DNA from 3 places in the Enterobacter cloacae complex sp. genome. Region 1 is predicted to be linked to each of the others. Evidence: predicted binding sites of a transcription regulator. Region 1 holds the regulator's gene; each other region holds the start of a gene.
The links. Region 1 encodes Fur, which represses iron uptake genes when iron is present. Its sites were predicted from a motif close to ATAATAATGAGAACNACTATCAA; they were not measured.
Positions count from the first base shown of each region.

Region 2: a site for Fur is predicted at 2,349-2,371, ahead of exbB (tol-pal system-associated acyl-CoA thioesterase). Genes of this name have one in related genera too.
Region 3: a site for Fur is predicted at 2,508-2,530, ahead of feoA (ferrous iron transporter A). Genes of this name have one in related genera too.

Region 1 covers NZ_LT991957.1:3,448,814-3,453,059, forward strand. Annotated here, with positions in the region: gene chiP (chitoporin ChiP) at 54-1,451, shown strand; gene chiQ (ChiQ/YbfN family lipoprotein) at 1,499-1,825, shown strand; gene fur (ferric iron uptake transcriptional regulator) at 1,918-2,364, opposite strand; gene fldA (flavodoxin FldA) at 2,656-3,186, opposite strand; gene ybfE (LexA regulated protein) at 3,342-3,629, opposite strand; gene ybfF (esterase) at 3,758-4,246, opposite strand, start outside.
Region 2 covers NZ_LT991957.1:1,264,198-1,268,443, forward strand. Annotated here, with positions in the region: gene DBR02_RS06380 (ESA_00282 family adhesion-associated protein) at 1-97, opposite strand, end outside; gene DBR02_RS06385 (hypothetical protein) at 200-604, shown strand; gene DBR02_RS06390 (cytoplasmic protein) at 606-1,034, shown strand; gene exbD (TonB system transport protein ExbD) at 1,127-1,552, opposite strand; gene exbB (tol-pal system-associated acyl-CoA thioesterase) at 1,557-2,288, opposite strand; gene metC (cystathionine beta-lyase) at 2,539-3,726, shown strand; gene yghB (DedA family general envelope maintenance protein YghB) at 3,869-4,246, shown strand, end outside.
Region 3 covers NZ_LT991957.1:1,714,405-1,718,650, reverse strand. Annotated here, with positions in the region: gene feoB (Fe(2+) transporter permease subunit FeoB) at 1-2,209, opposite strand, end outside; gene feoA (ferrous iron transporter A) at 2,240-2,467, opposite strand; gene DBR02_RS08745 (Tex family protein) at 2,787-4,246, opposite strand, start outside.

The sequences.
Region 1 (4,246 bases):
TTTTCTGTTTTTCGCCGTTTAAGGCGTTTTAATTCGTCAAAGAGGAATAATCTATGCGTACGTTCAGTGGCAAACGTAGTGCGCTGGCGCTGGCTATCGCCGGTGTGACAGCAATGTCGGGCCTGGTGATTGCGCCAGAGGCAAAAGCAGCAGGCTTCATTGAAGATTCCACCCTCACGGGCGGTATTTATTACTGGCAGCGTGAGCGTGACCGTAAAGACGTCACTGAAAATAAATACAAAACCAACCTTTCTCACTCGACCTGGAACGCCAACCTGGATTTCCAGTCGGGATATGCCGCCGATATGTTCGGGATTGATATTGCTGCTTTCACCGCAATTGAAATGGCCGAAAATGGCGACAGCGGCCACCCGAACGAAATTGCGTTCTCCTCCAGCAATAAAGCCTACGACGAAGACTGGTCCGGCGATAAAAGCGGTATCAGCCTCTATAAAGCGGCGGCAAAATTCAAATATGGTCCGGTCTGGGCGCGCGGGGGGTATATCCAGCCAACAGGACAAACGCTGTTAGCGCCGCACTGGAGCTTTATGCCAGGTACCTATCAGGGGGCGGAAGCCGGCGCTAATTTTGACTACGGCGATGCGGGGGCGTTGAGCTTCTCCTATATGTGGACCAACGAGTACAAAGCGCCGTGGCACATTGAGATGGACAAGTTCTACCAGAACGATAAAAAAACCAAAGTCGAGTATCTCCACTCTCTTGGCGCGAAGTATGACTTTAAAAACGATCTGGTGCTGGAAGCGGCGTTCGGTCAGGCTGAAGGCTATATCGATCAGTACTTTGCTAAGGCCAGCTATAAATTTGATATCGCAGGTAGCCCGCTGAGTACCAGCTATCAGTTCTACGGCACGCGCGATAAGGTCAGCGATGGCAGCGTAAATGATATCTATGACGGTACCGCATGGTTGCAGGCGCTGACCTTCGGCTACAAGGTCGGCCAGGTTGATTTACGCCTGGAAGGGACGTGGGTTAAGGCCGAAGGGCAGCAGGGTTACTTCCTGCAACGTATGACGCCTACCTACGCCTCCTCTAACGGTCGTCTGGATATCTGGTGGGATAACCGCTCTGACTTTAACGCCGACGGCGAAAAGGCGGTCTTCTTCGGCGCAATGTATGACCTGAAAAACTGGAACCTGCCCGGATGGGCAGTGGGAGCATCCTACGCGTACGCCTGGGATGCGAAGCCCGGGGATATGGCAACGCCAGACGCGTACTACGATCCAAACTACCGTCTGAAAGAGTCTTCATACAGCCTGGATGCGATTTACACCCTTCAGGAGGGCCGTGCGAAAGGCACGATGTTCAAACTGCACTTCACCCAGTATGACAACCACTCCGATATCCCGAGCTACGCGGGCGGCTACGGCAACATCTTCCAGGATGAACGTGACGTGAAATTCATGGTCATTGCGCCATTTACCATCTTCTGATGAATGCTGCGGCGGGCGGTGTCCCGCCGTTATGGAGACTGAACATGATGAATAAAAGGGTAATCGTTGCGTTGCTGGCCTTCGGGCTGGTGGCATGCGTGCAGGATCAGGCGCCGAAAGAGGACTCCCGTCTGAAAGAGGCCTACAGCGCGTGCATCAATACCGCACAGGGTTCTCCTGAGAAGATTGAGGCCTGTCAAAGCGTGCTGAACGTGCTGAAAAAAGACAAAGCCCATGAGCAATTCGCCACGCAGGAAAACGTTCGCGTGATGGATTACCAGGCCTGCATTCAGGCGCGTAAAACCGGTAACGATCAGGAAGTGGCGAAGCGTTGCGATAAGATCTGGAACGAGATACGCAATAACAATAAATAAGTTGCTTTACGCCCGGTGGCGCAGTGTCACCGGGCTTTTTTCAGGCAAAAAAAAAGCCAACCTCACGGCTGGCTCAGAGTATGAACACTCACTTATTTTGCGTCGTGCGCATGTTCATTTTCGCGGCAATCCCCTTCAGCGCAGTGACCATACAGGTACAGGCTGTGGTTAGTCAGGCGGATGCCATGACGGGCGGCGATTTCACGCTGGCGTGATTCAATGGAATCATCGCTAAATTCAATGACCTTGCCACAGTCGAGGCAGATCAGGTGATCGTGGTGGTGCTGCTGAGTCAGTTCGAACACGGACTTGCCGCCTTCGAAATTATGACGAGTAACAATGCCCGCGTCGTCAAACTGGTTCAGCACACGATAGACGGTTGCCAGCCCAATCTCTTCACCCATATCGATAAGACGCTTGTAAAGGTCTTCCGCACTGACATGGTGATTGTCTGGCCCCTGAAGCACTTCAAGGATTTTTAACCGAGGAAGCGTTACTTTCAGGCCAGCTTTCTTTAATGCGGTATTGTTGTCAGTCATGCGGAATCTGTCCTGTTGCTAAACGATTCACTTCAAAAGAAGAAGTGACAGAAAATGCACTTGGGATAATGCGTCTCATTATAGAACTGCCATGCCTAAATGAAAACTGCAAGTCTCAAGCAAAGTATGCTTATAAAAACGTGGTATCACCAATAAACTTGTTCGATGGCACCCACTTTTTACCAGGGGGATATTGTACAGGTCTGAGCGAAAAAGTTAAAAGTTTGTAGCAATTAATTTAATCGGTTTTACCTGGAAAACGGGCGCAACCGGAGCTGCGCCGCAGGGATATCAGGCGTTAAGGATATCGTCCAAGTTCAACTCTTCGCGAACCTGCTTAACCCATTTCTCTACGCGCTCAGCGGTCAGCTCTGGCTGGCGGTCTTCGTCAATGGCCAGGCCAACGAAGTGCTCGTCATCTGCCAGACCTTTAGAAGCCTCGAAGTGATAGCCCGCCGTTGGCCAGTGACCGACGATCGCCGCGCCGCGTGGCTCAATGATGTCGCGAATGGTGCCCAGCGCATCACAGAAATACTCCGCATAATCTTCCTGATCGCCGCAGCCGAACAGGGCAACCAGCTTGCCGTTGAAGTCAACTTCTTCCAGCGTCGGGAAGAAATCGTCCCAGTCACACTGGGCTTCACCGTAGTACCAGGTCGGGATGCCCAGCAGCAGGATGTCATAGCCCTCGAGATCTTCTTTGCTGCTCTTGGCGATGTCATGCACATCAGCAACGTCTTTACCGAGCTGTTTTTGAATGTTTTTTGCGATATTTTCAGTATTGCCGGTATCACTGCCAAAGAAAATGCCGATGATTGCCATGAGTAAAATAACCTCTTGAAACTTAATGGTATGGTGGCGCAAATTGTCCACGGATAAGGGCAATAATAGCAGAACAGACAACCCTGCGGAAACAGCTATCACGCAGGACTGCACTCTGTGCTACATGAAAAAGGTAATATTGAGGATTTTCTGACTCACGCCTTGCCGCGTAACGTCTCAAGCTGGGCGATCAGCATCTCTTCGATCAGTTCGCTGCGGCTTATGTTGCGCGCGTCAGCTAACGCGTTAAGCGCATCGACGGCATCGGCATTCAGCTTCAGTTCGACACGCTTAAGCCCACGATTTTTATCGCGTTTAAGCTGGTTGCGTTTATTGATACGCAGCTGTTCATCGCGCGAAAGCGGATTCGTTTTCGGTCGTCCCGGTCGACGCTCATTCGCGAACAGATCTAGTGTCGTACGGTCCGTTTGTTCTTTGGCCATGATTCTGAGACTTCGGGGGATACACGCCGCCCTGCTAATGCCCGGGCGATAAGCGCGCCATCATACATCACCCAAATCCACACGCCAACGACTGGAAGCCCGTCGTCTTCCGGTCGCTGGCTTTTTAATCAATTCGCGGTATCAGTGAGATAGCGGCGAATGGCGCGCAGGACGGCGTCAGGTTTTTCTGCATGTACCCAGTGCCCGGCACCGGCAATGACGTGAGCGCGTGCCTGCGGGAATTGCGCCAGCAGCGCGTCACGGTACGCATCAGTAACGTAAGGAGAGTTGCCGCCACGAATGAAGAGGGTAGGGTGCGGCCAGGCGGGGACGGTTTCCCAGCCCACAATATGCGAATACTGATCCCACAGGACCGGAACGTTAAAGCGCCATTGTCCGTCGACAAATGATTTCAGCAGAAACTGCACCACGCCTTCTTCATCGAGATGCTCGCGCATAACGGCAGCCGCCTGCTGGCGTGTGGAGACGCCTGACGCCGTCACGGCGTTGATGGCAGCGAAAATCTCATCGTGACGGCGAACGTCGTAATTGACGGGCGCAACGTCAATGACCACCAGCCCGGAAATCCGCTCGGGGGCCAGCGCGGTGAGCGCCAT
Region 2 (4,246 bases), 2.2 Mb from region 1:
CTTTTGACACTTTCGTTTTATTAAACTCTTGCATCAATAAAAGCACGCCAGCGGTCAGTAATAGTAACGTTATGACCGTAAAGAAAATGCTGTTCATGGGTAGGCTCCATTTTTTTTGATTTTAAAATTGCCTCATGTTATTGTCAACGAATCTCACCCTTTTTCCAACCCCACCCTTTTGAAATTAAAGGAAATTAAAATGCTGCCCGACAATATTGTCCCGGCAAAGTACCACATTACGCCTGTGGAACAGCCTTCGACGGAAGCAGATAAAGAGGCGAATTTCACTCAAGGAAAAAGAAAACTCTCCGACTACGAAGCCGACATATTAATTGGTGTTTCGCGCACCGGCAAATCTCGTAATATGGTGCTGGAAGAGCATGATCGCCATTTAAAAGAACGTTTATTTCGGGCCATCAAGATTGAAGCTCTGGTTCATCTGCTGAATGATTTACAGGCCGAAGGGGAAATAGATGCCCAGACTTTAAGTCAAATAATGGCCGAGAAAACGCAGCAAATAAATGAAGCGGGCAATGAAATTTGGCTTAATTTAATTACGCGTGAAAAAAACAATCCCATTTTTTATCAGCTGGGGGAAGATTAACGTGAATAATGATACCGGTAATAACGTTTATTTGACTTTAGATGATAAGAAAAGCGATGAATTTATCTTAAAGCAAAATCTCGACGCCCTCAAAAAGATAAAAAATGACGAGATGACGCGAATTACGCAGGATTTAATTTCAATTCCGGCCACGCTGGTGCGCCTGAAATGGCAGAACCGCCGGGAGATTTATGCCTTGCAGGTCAAAGAGGAAATTTACGGCGCGGTGATGAACGCCATTATCGAACAGCACCCTGAGCTTAAGGAGAAGATCCTCGGGCGGCTGGAGGCGAGCTATCAGTACCTGCTGGCACGCGAAACCGCCACCCTGCGCCTGACCCGTAAACTCTCGGAAGGCAACTATCGCACATCAAACGTCACCTGCGTGGCGCTCGATGAAGAGGCGTCAACAACATCTTCCGACTGCTGACAACGTGGTTCGCCCGGCGGCGCTAGCCTGAGATTGTAGGCCGGGTAAGGCGAAGCCGCCACCCGGCACGGAAGGCGGCAAAAGCCATCGTTTTACTTCGCGGCCGCTTTCTCTTCGCCGACCAGACCAATCTTCAGGTAACCCGCCTGATGCAGCGTGTCCATTACCTTCATCATGGTTTCGTAATCGACGGTTTTATCCGCGCGGAAGAAAACGGTGGTGTCTTTCTTGCCGCCGGTTAGCTGGTCCAGCGCCGGAATAACCGAGGCATCCGTCACCGGATCGTTGCCCAGGAACATGGATTTATCAGCCTTCACCGACAGGTAGATAGGCTTTTCCGGACGCGGCTGCGGCTGGCTGGAGGATGCAGGCAGATTCACTTTTACGTCCACCGTCGCCAGCGGCGCGGCAACCATAAAGATAATCAGCAGAACCAGCATGACGTCGATAAACGGCGTCACGTTGATCTCATGCATTTCACCGTTATCGTCCAGATTTTCATTAAGACGCATTGCCATACAATCAACCTACGCGCAGTTTGGAGGCCGCATGCACCGGCTTAACGGCGCTGGCGTTCAGGTCCAGGTCGCGGCTTTGCAGCAGCAGAACCTGCGCGGCAACGTCGCCCAGCGTGGCTTTGTAACTGCCAATCATGCGCGCAAAGATGTTATAGATAACCACCGCCGGGATAGCGGCAACCAGACCGATAGCCGTTGCCAGCAGCGCTTCTGCGATACCCGGCGCGACGACCGCAAGGTTAGTGGTCTGCGTCTGGGCGATACCGATAAAGCTGTTCATGATGCCCCAGACGGTACCAAACAGGCCGACGAACGGGGAGATGGCGCCGATAGTTGCCAGGTAGCCGTTACCGCGGCCCATATGACGGCCTACGGCTGCAACGCGACGCTCCAGACGGAACCCGGTACGCTCTTTAATGCCTTCGTTATCTTCACTGCCTGCGGAGAGTTCCAGCTCGTTCTGAGCTTCATTCACTAACAGGGTAGTCAGGCTTTTCGCATGGAAGGATGAGGTGATATCAGAAGCCTGATCCAGAGAGCGGGCTTCTGCCAGCTGCTTCTGCTCACGCTTGAGGCGACGTTTTTGTGAAAGAAGTTCGGCGCTCTTGCTGAAGAAGATAGCCCAGGTGATCACGGACGCCAGAATCAGGCCGATCATCACAATCTTAACTACGATGTCAGCATGATGGTACATGCCCCAAACGGAAAGATCCGTCTGCATCAAATTATTACCCACTCTGTATCTCCAGGACGCAAATCACAAATCTGAACGTAATAATATCAAAACGTCGTCGAATTGATAGTAGTTCTCATTAGTATTTACATAGTGCCGTAATTTTCGCTCACTTTCCTTGCGCTTACGCAGTAAAAATTTTTTATGCGTATTTTTAATAATATTTTCTGCTTATTCGATAAGCATCCGGATGCACATTCTGACAATCATGGTAGTCTGGACGTCCAGACGTATAAAAATAGGGTTAGCGAACATGACTAAAAAGCAGCTTGAGACCACGCTGGTGCAGGCAGGACGCAGTAAGAAATACACCCAGGGCTCCGTCAACAGCGTGATCCAGCGCGCCTCCTCGCTGGTGTTTGATACCGTCGAGGATAAAAAAATCGCCACGCGTAATCGCGCGAAGGGCGGGCTGTTTTACGGTCGTCGCGGCACACTAACCCATTTCTCGTTGCAGGAAGCCATGTGCGAACTGGAGGGCGGCGCGGGCTGCGCGCTGTTCCCGTGCGGCGCGGCGGCGGTCGCCAATACCATTCTGGCGTTTGTGGAACAGGGCGACCACGTCCTGATGACCAATACCGCCTACGAGCCAAGCCAGGACTTCTGCACCAAAATTCTCAGCAAGCTCGGCGTCACCACCAGCTGGTTCGATCCGCTGATTGGGTCAGGCATTACCGGGCTTGTTCAGCCGAACACGCGCGTGGTGTTCCTGGAATCTCCCGGCTCCATCACCATGGAAGTGCATGACGTCCCGGCCATCGTGAACGCGGTGCGCAGTATCGCGCCGGAAGCGATTATCATGATCGACAATACCTGGGCGGCAGGCGTGCTGTTTAAAGCGCTGGACTTTGATATTGATATCTCCATACAGGCGGCGACCAAATATCTGATTGGCCATTCCGACGGCATGATCGGTACGGCGGTAGCTAACGCCCGCTGCTGGGATCAACTGCGTGAAAACGCCTACCTGATGGGTCAGATGGTGGATGCCGATACCGCCTACATGACCAGCCGGGGCATCCGTACGCTCGGCGTGCGTCTGCGTCAGCACCACGAAAGCAGCCTGCAAATTGCCCAGTGGCTGGCGCTGCATCCGCAGGTGGAGCGCGTTAACCATCCGGCGCTGCCGGGCAGCAAAGGCCACGAATACTGGCAACGTGACTTTACGGGCAGCAGCGGGCTGTTCTCATTTGTTCTTAAAAAGCGCCTGAATGACGCCGAGCTGGCGCGCTATCTGGATCACTTTACCCTCTTCAGCATGGCCTATTCCTGGGGTGGATTTGAATCGCTGATCCTGCCTAACCAGCCGGAGCAGATTGCGGCCCTGCGCCCGGGCGGCGAGGTGGACTTTGAGGGGACCTTAATCCGCCTGCATATCGGGCTGGAAAATGTGGACGATTTAATTGCGGATTTATCGGCAGGGTTTGAGCGCATCGTGTAAAGTGCTGGCTGAAATGTACTCCCCGGAAGCCATTCTGAACACCGCAAGTGGAAAAGTCTGTATGAGATGCGCCTGCGATCAACCCCGACAGGCAAATTTGGGAGTACAATAGCGTTATATCTGCTGTTCCACAGGAAAGTCCATGGCTGTTATTCAAAATATCATCACGGCGCTCTGGCAACACGATTTTGCCGCGCTGGCGGACCCGCATGTCGTCGGGATTGTCTATTTCGTGATGTTCGCGACGCTGTTTCTGGAAAATGGACTACTGCCAGCCTCATTTTTACCCGGAGACAGCCTGCTTCTGCTCGCAGGGGCGTTAATCGGCAAGGGCGTGATGGACTTCGCACCGACAATGGTGATCCTCACCTCTGCGGCCAGTCTCGGCTGCTGGCTGAGCTATTTGCAGGGGCGCTGGCTTGGAAACACCCGCGTGGTGAAGGGCTGGCTGGCGCAGCTGCCGCATAAATATCACCAGCGTGCGACCTGCATGTTTGACCGCCACGGCCTGCTGGCGCTG
Region 3 (4,246 bases), 1.7 Mb from region 1:
ACACGTTGAACAGGATCACCGCCAGAATGCAGACCAGGCTGTAGCGCGGATGCTGGCTGTAATTGACGGTCTGATAAAACACGGTCGCCAGCGAGTAGGCAATGTTTAGCCCCCAGAGGATGGAGAAGCCCATCCAGCCGCGGCTGGACTCGCGGGCAATGGCGCCCATCACCGAGATGCACGGAATATAGAGCAGGACGAAGATCAGGTAGCTGTAGGCCGCTGACGCGCTGCCAAATTTCTGGCCCATCACGCCCATTGCCCCGGTCGCCATTTCGCCGTCGCCTTTGCTGGCTTCAATCGGGTTCGCCAGCACGCTCAGGCTGAAGGTATCTTTCAGGCTCTGCCAGGTCTCTTCCACCGCGCCGAGCAGTTCATCGCCGAGGTGGAACGCCGCCGGATTAAACTCCTCTTCCTGGATATTCTCAGCGGTGTAGAGCGTGTTCAGGGTGCCGACCACCACCTCTTTCGCCATCGCGCCGGTGAACAGGCCCACGGTTGCCTGCCAGTTGTCTTCCTGAACGCCAATCGGTTTGAAGACCGGCGTAATGATCCGGCTGACGGAGGCGAGGGCGGAATCGTTAATGTTGTCCGCCGCCTGGCCGCTCAGGGTGAAGCTGTTCAGGGCACTCAGGAAAATGCTGACGATAACAATCACCTTACCGGCGCGCAGAACGAAGCCCTTCAGGCGCTGCCATGTCTGTATGACCAGACTTTTCAGGTGCGGAACGTGATACACCGGCAGCTCCATCACGAACGGCGACGCTTCGCCGCGCATGATGGTGTGCTTCAGCATCAGGCCGGTGAGGATCGCCATCACAATACCCAGCACATACAGGGAGAAGACGGCCAGCGCCCCTTCCTGACCAAAGAACGCCGCGGCAAAGACCGCGAAGATCGCCAGACGCGCGCCGCAGGACATGAACGGCGCCATCATGATGGTCATCAGGCGTTCGCGCGGTGCATCCAGCGTACGCGCGCCCATCACGGACGGCACGTTACAGCCGAAGCCGACAATCAGCGGCACGAACGATTTACCCGGCAGCCCCAGCGCCTGCATCAGGCGGTCCATCACGAAGGCCGCGCGCGCCATGTAGCCGGAATCCTCAAGGAAGGAGAGGAACAGGTACATCATGCCGATTTGCGGCACCAGCGGGAGGACGGTGTTGATCCCGCCGCCGATCCCCTGCGCAAGGAAGATAGTCAGCCATTCCGGGAAGTGGAGGGTATAGCCCAGCCACTGAATGCCGTGCACGAAGATAGCAACAGAGCCGCCATCAAAGATAGGTTGTAATGCGCCGCCGATGTTAATGGCGAGCAGGAACATCACGTACATCACCAGTAAAAAGATCGGCAAACCGAGGAAGCGGTTGAGCACAATCTTATCCACGGCGGCGGTGAAGCGGCTCGGTTCAGCGGTTAAGGCATTACTGACCACGTCACAGATCGCGGCGATGGCCTGATAGCGCGCATCGGCAATGTGCAGGGCCGGGTCATCCAGCTCGTCGCTCAGGCGAGCCAGCGCAACGTCCAGCTTATCCGCCGCATCGCCTGCGTAGGCGCGGCTATAGATATCGCCTTCCAGCATTTGCAGGCCAAGCCACAGACGCTGTCTGGCGGGCATGGTGTTGTCCATCTCCTGCGCCAGTTGTCTGGCTTCGCGCAGCAGCGGCTGGGCGTAGTGCACCAGCTCGACGTCGGCATTGCCCGCGTGGCGGTCAATCGCCAGCTTCAGGGCGTCAATGCCGCGCGCGCGGGTAGAAACCAGCGGAACCACCGGGCAGCCCAGACGGGCGGAGAGGGCGTCAACGTCGATGCGCAGCTTTTGCTTTTCCGCGATGTCGAGCATGTTGAGTGCCACGATGCAGGGAATACCCAGCTCCAGCAGCTGTAACGTGAGATACAGATTGCGCTCGAGGTTGGAAGCATCCACCACGTTGATGAGCATATCCGCGTCGCCGCTCAGAATATAGTGGCAGGCAATTTGCTCATCGAGAGAGGTCTGGGAGGAAATCGTAGTGAGGGAATAAGTTCCCGGTAAATCAACCAGCGTGACCTGGTTATCCGTCGTGGTGAACTGGCCTTCTTTGCGTTCAACCGTTACGCCTGCCCAATTTCCCACGCGCTGGCGCGCGCCGGTTAGCTGATTAAATAAGGTTGTCTTGCCGGAATTAGGATTGCCAATTAAGCCAATAGTTAATTTTTTCATTGTAGTAGACTCACTGAAACCGCTGGCTTGTTAACGGGATAAAGATTCAACTTCAATTAATGCGAGATCTTTTTTTCGCAGAACCAGATTAACGCGTCGGGTTTCGATATGAATGGGGTCGCCCAACGGCGCGACGCGCACCACCTGGAATGATGAGCCGGGTAGCATACCCAGTGACAGCAGCTTCTGCCGATAGGCCGGGCTTATCTCACGGGTAAAACCGATAATTTTCCACGCACTGTCTGGAGTGAATTGCATAGCGCCTGATTCCACGAGAGGTTAAATAATCTACACTGCGATGATAATGAGAATAGTTTTTATCAGCAATAATAAAAATGTGACGGGATGTTGTTAAGCGTATTATTTTGCGGTCGGATTGACCTTGCTCAATATTTGCGGAAGTACCGAAAGGGAAGAATAAATGTATTTTGTTAACGGAGTGATAAATAGTGGTTTAAATATGGATACACCATATTTATTTTAATTTCCTGCGGCCTGCTTGCCGGGCGGCACTGCATTTGCCCGGCCTACAAAATCGTTGGCCCGGTAAGCGTAGCGCCACCGGGCATTTACAGATTTAGCGTTTCTTACCCATTGCCGCTGCCAGCGCATCCATCATCGCGCTGTTGCCCGTCGGCTGTGCGTCGCGTCCGCGTGGCTTCGCGGCTTTCGCTGTAGGGCGCTGCTGTTCACGGCCACCGCCATTACCGCCACGGCGCGCGCTAGTGTCGCCCGGCTGCTCGTCCAGACGCATGGTCAGGGCGATACGCTTGCGCTGGAGATCCACTTCCAGCACTTTCACCTTCACGATGTCGCCCGCTTTGACCACGGTGTGCGGATCTTCAACGAACTTATCGGCGAGGGAAGAGATATGCACCAGACCATCCTGATGCACGCCGATATCCACAAACGCGCCGAAGTTGGTCACGTTGGTCACCGCACCTTCCAGCACCATGCCCGGGAGCAGGTCATTCATGGTTTCCACGCCGTCAGCAAAGGTCGCGGTTTTGAACTCAGGACGCGGATCGCGGCCCGGTTTTTCCAGCTCTTTGATGATGTCGGTCACCGTCGGCACGCCGAACTGTTCGTCGGTGAAATCCATCGCCTTCAGGTTACGCAGCGCGCTGCTGTCGCCCATCAGGTCTTTCAGCGCCTGCTGGGTGGCGGCCAGAATACGCTCAACGACCGGGTACGCTTCCGGGTGAACGGTGGAGGCATCCAGCGGGTTATCGCCGTGGTTGATGCGCAGGAAGCCCGCGCACTGCTCAAACGCTTTCGGCCCGAGGCGGCTCACCTTCAGCAGTTGCTGGCGGTTCTGGAACTGACCGTTCTCATCGCGCCAGGCGACGATATTCTGCGCCATCATGCGGGTCAGGCCTGCCACGCGGGTCAGCAGGGGCACGGAAGCGGTGTTCAGGTCCACGCCGACGGCGTTAACGCAGTCTTCCACCACCGCATCCAGCTTGCGCGCCAGCTGCGTCTGGCTCACGTCGTGCTGATACTGGCCCACGCCAATGGATTTCGGGTCGATCTTCACCAGCTCCGCCAGCGGATCCTGTAAACGACGGGCGATAGAGACCGCGCCGCGCAGGGAAACGTCCAGGTCAGGGAACTCCTGCGCCGCCAGCTCTGAGGCGGAATAGACCGATGCCCCCGCCTCGCTGACGATCACCTTCTGCGCCGTCACTTTCGGGAACTGCTTCTGCACGTCAAGATAGAAACGCTCGGTTTCGCGGGACGCCGTACCGTTACCGATGGCGACCAGCTCGACGTTATATTTTTCACACAGCGCCGCCACGACCGTCGCCGCCTTAGCCGCCTGGCCGGTGTGCGGGTAAATGGTGTCGGTGGCGACCAGCTTGCCGGTGCCGTCAACGACCGCCACCTTCACGCCGGTACGCAGACCCGGATCGAGCCCCATGGTAGCGCGCAGGCCAGCGGGGGCGGCCATCAGCAGGTCGTGCAGGTTACGGGCGAAGACGTTGATCGCTTCGTCTTCGGCGCGCTCGCGCACGGTGCCCATCAGCTCGGTTTCGA